DNA from 3 places in the Paenibacillus sp. FSL R7-0297 genome. Region 2 is predicted to be linked to each of the others. Evidence: riboswitches for the same ligand, from Rfam matches in the RefSeq annotation. Region 2 holds a riboswitch; each other region holds the start of a gene.

Region 1 (4,492 bases), 930 kb from region 2:
GCCAACCGAAGCCAATGTAGTCCCCTTCGCTTTTCCCGTGACCTCTGGCGTCGGGCAGCAGTACATTATATCCCAGGTTGTCATAATAGTTTTTGGCGGTTGCCCCCATATCCTTAGCCTTGCCGGAATAACCGTGGGCAATAATTACGGTACGGCCCGCAGCACGCTCTGAAGCCAGATAGTAGCCTCGCAGCTTCAGTCCATCATCCGAGACCAGCTCCACTTCCCGAAAGTTCTGCCGTGCTACCCATTCCGCCCCTTCCCCCCACGAAGCCCCGGCTACCGGCGGGTCCACCTTCAGATCCGGCGTCTTGCCCAGGAATTCTTTGGGTGCCCGCTTAATAGCCACTCCATAAAAGTACAATCCGGCATAAGCCAAAATCCCCGCGACAACAACCAGCACCACTAGCAGGTATATACTCCACATAACGTTCACCCTTTCAGTAATAACCATTTCTTTGAGGAAATGTGTATTCTTGCTTATGAATAATTTGAGCCTAGTATAGCATGGTATCCGTCCAACTAAAAACACCGCCGTCAGTCCGGCGCTGCCTGCTTCGCCCAAGTGGTAAGCTGCGATTAGAATGCGCCCCCGTATACAAAAAGGCTGCTTCCCGGAGAATCTCTCTCCGGCAGCAGCCCTCATCCAAACACAGTGGCTTAACAATAATTATTTGCGCTTGTTCACTCTGGCGGTTCTTCTAAGAAGCAGGCCCAGACCGGCAAGAGCAACACCCGCAATATAGTACGGCGCAGGACTTGATTCACCCGTCTGCGGCAGGGTTTGCTCTGCAGTCACACTGCCCAGAGGAATCTCGTCATCCGTAATGATTTCTTCAGGTGCCGGTCCTGCTACCGGTGAAGGTGCAGGTGCAGGAACCTCCACAACTGGCTGTGGCGCTGTTGTTGTCAGCATCGTCACAACCGGTGATGCTGCCGGCCCGAGAGGAACCGGGTCATCATTAATAGTAGTGTCGGTATCAGTCACAATAGTCCCAATCACTGTCGGAGCGGTTGATGTCGGAAATACGAAGCTTGGGACAAAAACACTCGTGCTGGTTGCTGTTGGTACCGCGGTCGGCGTTGCTGTCGGTGTTGCTGTTGGCGCTATTGTCGGCGTTGCTGTCGGTGTTGCCGTTGGCGCTGCTGTCGGTGTTGCCGTTGGCGCTGTTGTCGGCGTTGCTGTCGGTGTTGCCGTTGGCGCTGTTGTCGGCGTTGCTGTCGGTGTTGCCGTTGGCGCTGTTGTCGGTGTTGCAGTCGGCGTTGCCGTTGGCGCTGTTGTCGGTGTTGCAGTCGGCGTTGCCGTTGGCGCTGTTGTCGGTGTTGCAGTCGGTGTTGCCGTTGGCGCTGTTGTCGGCGTTGCCGTCGGTGTTGCCGTTGGCGCTGTTGTCGGCGTTGCCGTTGGCGTAGGCGTCGCTGCCGGTGTTGCCGTTGGCGTCGGCGTCACTGCCGGTGTTGCCGTTGGCGTCGGCGTCACTGCCGGTGTTGCTGTTGGCGTCGGCGTCACTGCCGGTGTTGCTGTTGGCGTCGGCGTCACTGCCGGTGTTGCCGTTGGCGTCGGCGTCACTGCAGGTGTTGCTGTTGGCGTCGGCGTCACTGCCGGTGTTGCTGTTGGCGTCGGCGTCACTGAAGGCGTCGAAGTCGGTGTCGGCGGATCTTGGCCTTTATACGGAATATGGTGGGATTCTCCCGATCCTGAGAGCGAAGCTCCGATCAGGTTCCCGTTGATTTGACCATTATTAAATTGAATAGAGGCATATGGAGCCAGCACAGATCCCAAAACTCCGATACCTTCGATTTGAAGACTGGTCGCTTGACTGAAGTTATATAACACTTTACTGTTCATAGCGTTATCCTTATTTCCGTTACCATTAATTCCCGTCCCCATATTCTTCATAGTTACTGAAGTGCCGGAGATATTTACTATAGCTGTTGAGCCATCTGGAATCTTAATTCTCAACTCATTTGCACTAGACAGCTTGCTGCCCTCTACAGTAAATATGTTAACATCCGAATTTGTACCTTCCAAAAAGAAATTACCGGAGTTGGCAGTGGTAACCCCATTAACAGGCTGAGAAGCAAGCTGCTGAGATTTCTCACGAAGTAAACTAAACTCGGCTGAAAAATCTACAACATTTATTTTTTGTTGTAAGCTTCCTGTCCCCCCGCGCGGGCCGCCGCTGCCGCTATAACTCCCCCCGTAGACTACATCACCCACGGTTTCTCCCTGGGAATAATACAGATTACCACCAGCGATGAGAGAGTATCCTTCCTTCGTTTCTTCACTAGTAAGACTATGTCCCACAGAGTAATTAACATTTAAATCCACGTTTCCGCCAGCAGCTAATCTGCCTTCAATATCACTATGCTTAACATCAACATCTCCCAAGATGAACACATTATACTTGGATGCATTGCCCGGCAAAGAGTTGCCCTCGGCTTTAACTGAGGTGCTCCCCAGTGAAATAATTCGGCCGCTTCCCACAATCAGAACTGCTATAAGTCCGAACACCGTAAGACGTTTGAATTTTTTTAATTGGAACATACAAGCTCACCTCACAGTTAATATAGATATAGGCCACATTTATATAACAAAAAAAGACCGCCGGAAAGAGGTTGCTCTCTTTACGGCAGTCGGACGATCGTTGCGCTCCATCGCGCTTTAGACTCCTGGACTTTGCGTCCCGTCCTTTCGAACGGTTTGCGTTTATACGTCAGTGAAAGATTAGGTTGTGAAATTATGTACTAAATCAAACTTTTATACTAATGTCTATGATATTCATTACTTTGGAACTAATTTTAGTTTATCCGCTATCAAGGCTGATTGTCAATGAAATCCTTTGAAACATCTGGTAATAGATTATATCTACCGATTCACTCCAAAGCACTGTTACAAAAGGTTTTTTTAATTGAAAACATAGCTTTCCCAGCTGAATCCTGATCCTCTCATCGCTCTCGATGGCACCGATAAGGATATTTTCAAACTATGTATAAAGAACTAATTTTAATTTTGAAATTTTAATATATACTCAAGGTCCCATGATCGTAAAGACGCAACTCTTTCTCCTTAGCACATTTGATTTTACGAGGAAATATAATATCAAATGTATATCCCATATAAAAAAGGCTGCTTTGTGGAGAACGTCTTCTCCCAAAGCAGCCTTTTCCCGATTTAGCGGTGATATCGCCAGCCTGTCGGAAAGGATCTTACGAATTGCATTTATTTACGTTTATCTGTTCTGGATCTTCTGCCGAGGAATATTCCCAATCCTGCAAGGGCTAGACCGACCAAGTAATAGGGAGCCGGACTGGACTCACCAGTCTTCGGGAGCGATGCATCCGCAGGTACATTGCCTAACGGAATCTCTTCATCAATGATTGTCACAATTGGCGTTGGACTTGGTGTTGCGCTTGGGCTTGGCGTTAGGGTTGGACTTGGTGTCACCACTAACGGCCGAGGTGTTACTGTTGTCACAGGGCCCAAAGGCAGCGGATCATCAATGATTATTGTATCTGGATTTACAATATAGCCGATTATTGGAGTCGGCGTTGGCACTACATTAATAAAGACGGGCGGTGCAGACGATGGTACTGGTGCAGGTGGTAATGTCGGTGTTGGTGTTGGTGTTGGTGTTGGTGTCGGCGTCGTTGGCGTTGGTGTTGGTGCTGCCGTTGGTGTCGGTGTTGGCTTGGTGTTGGTGTTGGTTCGGTGGTGTCGGCGTTGGCCCGTTGGCGTTGGTGTCGGTTGGGCGTTGGTGTTGGTGTTGGTGTTGGTGTTGGTGTTGGTGTTGGTGTCGGTGTTGGCTTGCTATGTTGGCGTGGTTCTACTGTCGGTGTTGGTGCCGCCGTTGGCGTTGGTGTTGGTGCTGCCGTTGGTGTCGGTGTTGGCTCTGCCGTTGGCGTCGGTGTCGGTGCTGCTGTTGGCGTTGGTGTCGGTGCTGCTGTTGGCGTTGGTGTAGGTTGGTGCCGCTGTTGGCGTTGGTGTTGGTGCTGCCGTTGGCGTTGGCGTGTCGGTGCTTGGCGTTGGTTGGTGTTGGTGCGGTGCTGTTGGCGTTGGTGTCGGTGCTGCTGTTGGTGTTGGCGTTGGTTCTACTGTCGGTGTTGGTGCCGCCGTTGGCGTTGGTGTTGGTGCTTGCTGTTGGCGTTGGCGTCGTTGGTGCTGCCGTTGGCGTTGGTGTTGGTGCTGCTGTGTTGGGCGTTGGTGTCGGTTGGCGTTGGTGTCGGTGCGCTGTTGGCGTTGGTGTCGGTGCCGCCGTTGGCGTTGGTGTCGGTGCCGCCGTTGGCGTTGGTGTTGGCGTTGGTCGGTGTTGGTGCTGCTGTTGGCGTGGTGTCGGTGCTGCTGTTGGCGTTGGTGTCGGTGCTGCCGTTGGCGTTGGTGTCGGTGCTGCTGTTGATGTTGGCGTTGGTTCTACTGTCGGTGTTGGTGCCGCCGTTGGCGTTGGTGTTGGTGCTGCCGTTGGTGTCGGTGTTGGCTCTGCCGTTGGCGTCGGTG
Region 2 (4,492 bases):
ATAATTCATTTCAATTATGACTGATTCTATTGTATCATTTGGGAAGAAATCAGAACAAGAGGTGAACTCATGCAGAAGCGGAAGCAAACCATTGGCTTATTAGTGTTCCTGGTTATTGTCTGGGGCATCAACTGGCCGCTCTCCAAAATTGCCTTAACGTATGCCCCGCCCCTGTTGTTCGCCGGAATCCGAACGGTCATTGCCGGTATTATACTAATCATCGCGGCTCTGCCTAAGCGGAAGCAGCTGAATTTGCGGCAGCTCTGGCCCGTCTATCTGGTGTCAGCCTTCCTCAGTATCGTCTTCTACTATGGCTTCCAGACGATTGGCCTGCAGTATGTACCGTCCGGCCTCTTCTCGGCCATTGTATTCCTGCAGCCGGTGCTGCTCGGAATCTTTGCCTGGATCTGGCTGGGCGAGCGGATGTACGGGCTTAAGATCGCCGGCCTTGTGATCGGCTTCCTCGGGGTAGCCTCGTTAAGCCTTGGGGGATTAACCGGAAGTATCTCGCCTATAGGCGTACTGCTGGCCTTGGCCAGTGCACTCAGCTGGGCTCTGGCCACGGTCTACACTAAACGTAACGCAGCCAGAGTAGATATGCTGTGGATGACCGCAATGCAGATCATGATCGGCGGGGTAATCCTGCTGGCAGCAGGCTCGGCTTCAGAGAGCTGGGCGGATATTACCTGGAGTAGTACTTTTATATTAAATACAATGTTCATCGCGGTCTTCGTGATTGCGCTGGGCTGGATGGTATACTTCAAGCTGATCAATGAAGGAGAGGCAGGCAAGGTAGGATCTTTCACCTTTCTGATTCCGCTGATTTCCATCGGCTCCAGTGTTGTCTTATTGCATGAACAGATTACGGTGAATCTGGTCATCGGCATGCTGCTGATTGTGAGCAGCATTATTCTGGTGAATGTCAGGCTGGGCCCGAATGCTGGGAGTGTCCTGCAGACCCCGGTACCCGGTCTGGGCAAGAAATAAATAAACGGCTGCCCTCAGGGATGAGGAGCAGCCGTTTATTCTTGTCGGGGGGACCGCAGGGTCAGACAGGAGCTCTGTCCGAATCCCGCAGGATCAGTTCTCCGCCGGACTCCAGAATACTGTTATGGGAACGGGCGATATTAATGAGGACATGCTCCTCCTGGAGCAGTTCAATGTACTCACACAGATTACGCAGCAGGCGGGAGAAGCTGTTCAGAACTCTGTCAGTGATAGTCTCGGTGAACTGCCCCGGATGGGTGAAAACCTCCAGCATCTGCTTGAGCTGATCCGTACCGGGCTGGGAAGCCCCTTCCATGCACAGCAGTGCGGATTTAAGGTCGCTGATCAAACCCTCCAAATGGCTGTACTTATCCTCCATCAGTAGCATAACTACCAGACCGTACTTCACGGATTGCTGGCGGGATTCTACATTCTTGGCCAGCAGACGGGCGGCTTCCCGCAGTCCGCCGACTTCAGTCAGCAGCAGACTGGAGAAGCGGTGCAGGCGGTGCTGGTGTACGCCGGCAAGTCCTGTATGCAGGCTGCAGCCGGTTACTTGACCGCTTATATAGATGCTGCCGGTAGCCGTAATTGTAGATTGGCAGACGTTTCCGTAGACATACACATTCCCTAACGCCTCAATACACATAGGGCCTTCAATATCTGAGGGTACAACGATGTCACCTGCAAATATAATCTCACCGGCCGTTGCCGCCATTTCCTTGGTGATGAGGCATAGGGCAGGGAAATCGCAGGTTGTGACGCTGCCGGAGTCTCCGCAGATGCGGGGTCTGCCCGTACGTAGAGCCGCGATCTCTCCGTTTGGAAGCAGCTGTGCATGGTCTCCGGCTGCGAAATAAATATCCTGGGGTGGAGGTGGAGGCAAGACGCCTCCTTCTACGTCAAATCCGGGAATTCCCTCTTCTGGCGGCAACTTGCGGGCAAAGACCTCTCCCTCTCTGGCGAAGGGGGCTCCCGGAAACCGGAGATAATCTAAGAAATCTGCAGCTTCCGCAGTTCTTCCCTCCCGGAGCATTCCATTGCCTGTGAGCGTATGCTCCGGGAGGGACAGCTGCAGCCTTGATTTCTTGCCGGGCAGCGGGGCTCTCCCTTCTACGATACAGACTGGGAGATATGTAGGGTTGTTCAGTTCGGCGTATAGGGCCGGGATATTCAGATTCCGCAGAATGGAGCGGTTATCCAGCGAAGAGAGAATCTGTTCTATAGTGAGCGTGGACAGCAGCATCGCCCGGTTAGGTTCAGCCCGGACTGCGGCTTCGAAGGAAGCCGGGCAATTAACCAGATTCCAGGCGTACTTTTCTGCACGGTACAAGGTGAAATGCACTTTGAGCTTGTCAGGTGAAACGGTAATCTGATACTGTGGCTTCTCGCAAATTTCCCAGGTTATATGATCCGCTGAGGTCACCTCAGTAGGCTCTGTAACGGTCTTCCAGTTGATCTTCAGCACTACAGGATGCACAGCGGAGATCCGGGCTGGCTTGCCGCCAGAGAGCGGGGGAGTAATGAAGATCTGATTATTCTGCACAAGGATAATTCCATCCTTATCTCCATTCATCCCGCCGGAAGTCTGGCCCTCCACAGAGAAAGAATCCAGGAATCCCGTACGTTCAAGCATCAAGGATTCCACGAAATCATATCGGGTTGGTTCGATGAATTGCTGCGGCATTAGCTTAACCTCGCTTTTTCGTATAATCAATGGCATTCGTACAGAAAAGAGCATCATAAAGCCTGGGGGATCTCCCGGTGACTGATGGCTTACGTGGTCTCTATTGGCAGCCTGGCGACCATAAACGCGGATTCTCTGCATTCTTAGGCCCATTGCTTTGCGTCCTACCCTTTCAGGAAGTTTGCCTTTAGAAATAGATCAATGATATACACTCAGCATGAGGCGATTTAAATCGACTGTAATCGACAAAAAAGGTCATAACTGGTTCCTGCGCTGCAGGAACTTCTGCAAACAAGCTTAATTCTAGTACTTAAGGAGCTATTTTTCAACTCTATTCTGCCAATTTATCAATAATCTTAAAATGTGCAGCTCTAAGTTGTCTGGAAAACTGGTTTCCCAGCGCTTACAGCTTATGGGAGGACCCCTTCTGCAAGAGCCCTTGTTGCTCAAACCGTACTGCTAATTGAATTATTGTACAACAATAATATATTTCCGCCCTATGACTGCCAATAATCCGCTAAAAATCAATGCGTGTAACTTCCAGTTGAACCGGGAGGGCATAGTGTCGTTACGGGAACAAATCATGAGGATGGGAACTAAATCTGATTCGGCTTTACCGCACAGGAAAAAGGGACTCTCCCAAGCCTATAGCTTATGGGAGAGTCCCTTCTGTATGAATCGTATCGCGCTCGCCGGTGCAGCCTTGGCGGGCTGCGCGCCAGCTGAGATTGCCGCATAATCAGCGCGTTCAATCTCTTCAAGAATCCGGTTCAGATGCGAGAACACCGCGCCAAGATCACGGAATGCGGCGAGCGGGCATTGACCCTGCAGCTCAGAGAACCAGGCCAGCTGCACATCACGGGCGCGGCGAAGGCTCTCGGGGAGCGAACGTCCGCATTCCGCATCCGACAGCGTCCGGGTACCATATAAGGCAATGCAGTCTGCCGTTGCCGTCACAACCTCTGTCATCCAGTCGGCTGCGGCATAATGGGCAGGAAGCAGGGAGAGCTCTTCGGAAATTCCTTTGACGTAGGAATGCACCCTGCTAAGATGGGAGGTAGCCTGTGACAGTGTACCGAGCTCTTTGCGGCACTGGTAATGGGAGAGCGTGAAGTGAAGCTCGTTCTGCAGTTGCTTACTCTTGCCAAGCAGTTCACCGGAAAGCTTAAGCGCGGTCAGTGCCTGGGCAGCATCCCGTCCGCCGGACGTCAGGCCGGTTAAGGCATCGGACAATGTCAGGCTGCCCCTCAGTGCCAAGTCCTTGACCTTGACGAACCCCTTGGGCGGAACGATAATCATATTTATAATTAAGGCAATCAGCACGCCGATCAGGGTCTCGGCGACTCTCCAGACGATGTACCCATCCTGATAGAAGGTGAGCGCCAGGACGGAAGTGACGCCAACCTGCGAAACGGCCTGGATATTAATCCGGCAGGCGGTGGCTACGCCTATACCGAGCAGCAGCATCAGCAGAATCGAGAGCGCACCAACATCGAAGAAGCGGCCCACGACCAGGCTGGCGATTCCGCCTAGCACAATACCGAGCAGCCGGTATGCCCCTTTTTCAAGCGAGGCTTTGACACTGCTCTGGGTGATAAGAATCGCCGCCAGCGGCGCAAAGTACAGATAACGGTCGCCATACAAGCTGTGTACCGCGAGCCAGGATAGTGATGCAGCAAGGGTAACACGTATCATATAAAGGGATAATCCGAACTTCTCAAGGCGGTCTTGTAACCCCTCGTTCATGGTAGTCATCTTCTTTCGCAAATGTAAGAAAAATTTTATGTTTTTCAGCCGTTTTCATTATAGCACCTCAAA
Region 3 (4,492 bases), 1.1 Mb from region 2:
TACCGGGGACTTCCGGCTGATCGACCGTAAAGTCTGTGATGTGCTGCGCGGTCTGAAGGAGAAGAACCGGTACGTCCGGGGTCTGGTGAGCTGGGTAGGCTTCCGGCAGACCATGGTAGAATATGTGCGGGAGGAGCGCTTTGCCGGGGAAACGAAGTATCCGCTCAAGAAAATGATCCGGTTTGCGCTCGACGGCATCACCTCCTTTTCCCACAAACCGCTCAAAATCGCATCCTATATCGGATTCTTTCTGTCCTTTTCCAGCTTCATCTATCTGTTCCTGGTATTGTTCCAAAAAATCTTTACCTCCTGGACCGTACCCGGATGGGCATCTATAGTTGGCGTGAACCTGCTCTTCAATGGGATTGTGCTGATGCTGCTGGGGGTAATTGGAGAGTATATCGGACGGATCTATGATGAGTCGAAGGACAGACCGCTCTATATTGTGCGTGAGACCAAAGGCTATCCGGATGCGGAAATAGAAGACACGCGGAAGGAAAGCGATTATGCCAGATAAGAGATGGAGTGCGGGGTTCATCCAGTTCCTGAAATTCAATGCGGTAGGCCTGCTGAATACATTGGTTGACTTTGCTGTATTCACACTGCTGCATTCCCTTGGGATGATCAATACCCCTGCGCAGATTATTTCCTATAGCGCCGGTACGGCCAACAGCTTCTTCTGGAACAAAAAGGTAACCTTCCGTGACAGGGACATCGGCAATAAAGAGGGCTTCGACCGGATGCAGCTGGTCAGGTTTATCGTGCTGAACCTGTTGGTGCTGGTTATATCGGTGCTGCTGATTCATATATTGACCGATTCTCTCGGTATTCAAGTGCTGATCGCCAAAGTGCTGGTCACATTTGTTACGGTAATCATTAATTTCTTCGGAAGCCGGAAGTGGGTATTCTGAAAATATATGAATTTATATGCTTGCTGCTATAAATTACCTTCTATTTCTCGCTGAAACGGTACCGTCCTTAAAAAGGACGGTAAAGTCGTTTCTACTTGTTATATAGAAGCATTGCTTCTTAATTATTCCGGAAGGGTATCATCTATTCTATATTACGGAGGCGATTGTCATGCGGAAATTATCCTATTTGATTATACTTGCCGGGGTGCTAATTATGCTCTATCCCAAAGGAAGCGAATGGTACAATGACCGTCAGCAGCAAAAGCTGCTGGAAGAGGCTGAACAGGCCTACAGTGAAATCGTTCCGTCTGCCTCAGCTCCGGCCAGTGCTGATCTAAGTAAGCCTTACGCGGAAGTAACCCAGCTGCTGGCAGATGAGTCGGCTGCGGAAGAGCCTGAACCCTCTGCAGCGCCTGAGATTGAAGTCGGAGGCAAGGTGATGGCGATTATCAAAATCGACAAAATAGATCTGAAGCTGCCTGTACTGGAAGGCGCCACCAAGGCGAATATGAAGCATGCAGCTGCGCATATGAAGGAGACGGCTCCGCTCGGCGCTACTGGCAATGCTGCGATTGCAGCGCATAGATCAAGAACTACGGGAAGGCTGTTCAATAGATTGAATGAAGTCGGAGTGGGGGACGCTATTTCCGTTACAACCGGTAAGCAGGAATACAATTATGTAGTTTATGATGTAACTATTGTGGAACCGACCGATGTATCCGTATTGAAAGGGAATGAGGATGACAAGATTCTTACACTCATTACTTGTGATCCGCTGGTGAATCCAACGCATAGACTTATCATTCACGCAAAGTTATCCTGATGTTTGTAGAATGATGACGGAAAAATTTAAAATACTTAAAATTTTTATTTGTTTTCGCAGAAATCTAGTGATTTAGGTCTTGATAATAGAAATAGATATGGTAAGATATAACTATATAAAGCTAATACACGATAAACGGCAAACCTATCGAAAGGTAGGGACGCAAAGCTAAAGGGCCTTCCCGTAAGGATGGCAGCCAGCTACCGAATGAAGAGGCTTTTTTTGTTTGTTCTTATTGTATATCTAGCATTTTATGGTAGAAGCAAGGACAGATAAAGCTTATACGATAACGGCAAACCTATCGAAAGGTAGGGACGCAAAGCTAAAGGGCCTTCCCGTAAGGATGGCAGCCAGCTACCGAAAGGGGTTTTATCCAATGAAGAAGTTCTATCTAATGTTGGTTACACTATTCGTAGTGGTTACGTCGATGCAGACAGGTACAGCTCAAGCTGCTAATGCAGATGCAGGCTGGTTGAACATAGGTCAACTGGATCAGGGTGTTATCGGAGTATCTTATAATGTTCCTAAGGATAAGAAGATTAAGCTGATGATCACCAAAGACAATAACAGCTACACTTACAACTTGTACACCTCCAAACCAACTGAAACATTCCCGCTGCAACAAGGTAACGGTTCATACAAGGTTTCCGTACTTGAGAACACTACCGGCAACAAATACAAAGTAATTTCTTCCGAGACGGTAGATCTTAGCCTGAGCAACGCCAACGCAGTATATCTGAGCTCCGTACAGAATGTTAAATGGAGTTCTTCCGATAAAGCAGTTCTGAAAGCAGCACAACTTACACAAGGTTTGACATCAGATGAAGACAAAGTGAAGGCTATCTATAATTATATCGTTGCCAATGTGAAGTATGATTATTCCCTGGCTTCCAGTGTAACTACAGATTACATCCCTAACAACGACAGTACTCTTGTTTCCAAGAAAGGAATCTGCTACGACTACGCTTCCTTATTCGCTACTATGCTTCGCAGTGAAGGTATTCCTACCAAACTGGTTATGGGTAACACAAGCTATGTGACGTCTTACCACGCTTGGAATGAAGTGTTCCTTAATGGCAAATGGGTAACTATTGATACTACAGTTGATGCTGGACTTGCCAAGAACAGCAAAACAGCAGATCTGGTTAAAGTAGCAAGTAAATATACTGCAGCTAAGTTCTACTAAGAGCAGATGCATTTATAGTTTCATTGAGGATAACCCGCTTAATTATTAAGCGGGTTATTTTTATTTAGGAAAGGGTTGCTTTTTAGTAGAGAGATAGGGTATTATAAGTAAGCGTTGTTGGAGCGGCAAACTTAATGAGAAATGACTTAAATAAGTGAATTCAAAATAAAGCTTGCATTACTCGGATGAACGTGATATATTATAAGAGTTGCTGGTGACGCGGTAGTCGTCGTTGACAACAAGCTTGATCTTTGAAAACTGAACAACGAGTGAGTGGGAGATCGCTTCGGCGAGATCCAAAAATGATGAGTTTCACAGCGTCTTGTACGCTTTAGAAACTTCATCGTGAGAATGAAAATTCTCGTCAGATGTTTCAAAATGAGCAATCGCTCTTTCTAAATACAATTTGGAGAGTTTGATCCTGGCTCAGGACGAACGCTGGCGGCATGCCTAATACATGCAAGTCGAGCGGAGTTCATTTGAAAGCTTGCTTTCAAATGAACTTAGCGGCGGACGGGTGAGTAACACGTAGGCAACCTGCCCTCAAGACTGGGATAACTATCGGAAACGGTAGCTAATACCGGATAATTTCTTTCCTCTCCTGAAGAGAGAATGAAAGGCGGAGCAATCTGCCACTTGGGGATGGGCCTGCGGCGCATTAGCTAGTTGGTGGGGTAACGGCTCACCAAGGCGACGATGCGTAGCCGACCTGAGAGGGTGAACGGCCACACTGGGACTGAGACACGGCCCAGACTCCTACGGGAGGCAGCAGTAGGGAATCTTCCGCAATGGGCGAAAGCCTGACGGAGCAATGCCGCGTGAGTGATGAAGGTTTTCGGATCGTAAAGCTCTGTTGCCAGGGAAGAACGTCCGGTAGAGTAACTGCTACCGGAGTGACGGTACCTGAGAAGAAAGCCCCGGCTAACTACGTGCCAGCAGCCGCGGTAATACGTAGGGGGCAAGCGTTGTCCGGAATTATTGGGCGTAAAGCGCGCGCAGGCGGTCATTTAAGTCTGGTGTTTAAACCTTGGGCTCAACCTGGGGTCGCACTGGAAACTGGGTGACTTGAGTACAGAAGAGGAAAGTGGAATTCCACGTGTAGCGGTGAAATGCGTAGATATGTGGAGGAACACCAGTGGCGAAGGCGACTTTCTGGGCTGTAACTGACGCTGAGGCGCGAAAGCGTGGGGAGCAAACAGGATTAGATACCCTGGTAGTCCACGCCGTAAACGATGAGTGCTAGGTGTTAGGGGTTTCGATACCCTTGGTGCCGAAGTTAACACAGTAAGCACTCCGCCTGGGGAGTACGGTCGCAAGACTGAAACTCAAAGGAATTGACGGGGACCCGCACAAGCAGTGGAGTATGTGGTTTAATTCGAAGCAACGCGAAGAACCTTACCAGGTCTTGACATCCCGATGAAAGCATTAGAGATAGTGCCCCTCTTCGGAGCATCGGAGACAGGTGGTGCATGGTTGTCGTCAGCTCGTGTCGTGAGATGTTGGGTTAAGTCCCGCAACGAGCGCAACCCTTGACTTTAGTTGCCAGCAGGTAAGGCTGGGCACTCTAGAGTG

What was found. A riboswitch is a leader RNA that binds a small molecule or an ion and turns the genes downstream of it on or off. The one in region 2 is predicted to bind cyclic di-GMP.
Region 1: another riboswitch for cyclic di-GMP. It lies ahead of MKZ24_RS02105 (choice-of-anchor A family protein); the one in region 2 lies ahead of MKZ24_RS06220 (flagellar assembly protein A).
Region 3: another riboswitch for cyclic di-GMP. It lies ahead of MKZ24_RS01315 (transglutaminase-like domain-containing protein); the one in region 2 lies ahead of MKZ24_RS06220 (flagellar assembly protein A).

Annotation. Positions count from the first base shown of each region.
Region 1 covers NZ_JBBPAQ010000001.1:493,525-498,016, forward strand. The annotation lists gene MKZ24_RS02100 (alpha/beta hydrolase) at 1-427, opposite strand, end outside; gene MKZ24_RS02105 (choice-of-anchor A family protein) at 671-2,545, opposite strand; cyclic di-GMP riboswitch class I at 2,627-2,716, opposite strand; gene MKZ24_RS33040 (LPXTG cell wall anchor domain-containing protein) at 3,221-3,556, opposite strand; gene MKZ24_RS02110 (hypothetical protein) at 3,753-3,959, shown strand; gene MKZ24_RS02115 (hypothetical protein) at 4,090-4,492, opposite strand, start outside.
Region 2 covers NZ_JBBPAQ010000001.1:1,422,209-1,426,700, forward strand. The annotation lists gene MKZ24_RS06215 (DMT family transporter) at 70-987, shown strand; gene MKZ24_RS06220 (flagellar assembly protein A) at 1,049-2,674, opposite strand; cyclic di-GMP riboswitch class I at 2,777-2,870, opposite strand; gene MKZ24_RS06225 (FUSC family protein) at 3,320-4,420, opposite strand.
Region 3 covers NZ_JBBPAQ010000001.1:318,020-322,511, reverse strand. The annotation lists gene MKZ24_RS01330 (glycosyltransferase family 2 protein) at 1-517, shown strand, start outside; gene MKZ24_RS01325 (GtrA family protein) at 507-911, shown strand; gene MKZ24_RS01320 (class D sortase) at 1,081-1,734, shown strand; cyclic di-GMP riboswitch class I at 1,862-1,942, shown strand; cyclic di-GMP riboswitch class I at 2,016-2,096, shown strand; gene MKZ24_RS01315 (transglutaminase-like domain-containing protein) at 2,129-2,920, shown strand; rRNA gene MKZ24_RS01310 (16S ribosomal RNA) at 3,324-4,492, shown strand, end outside.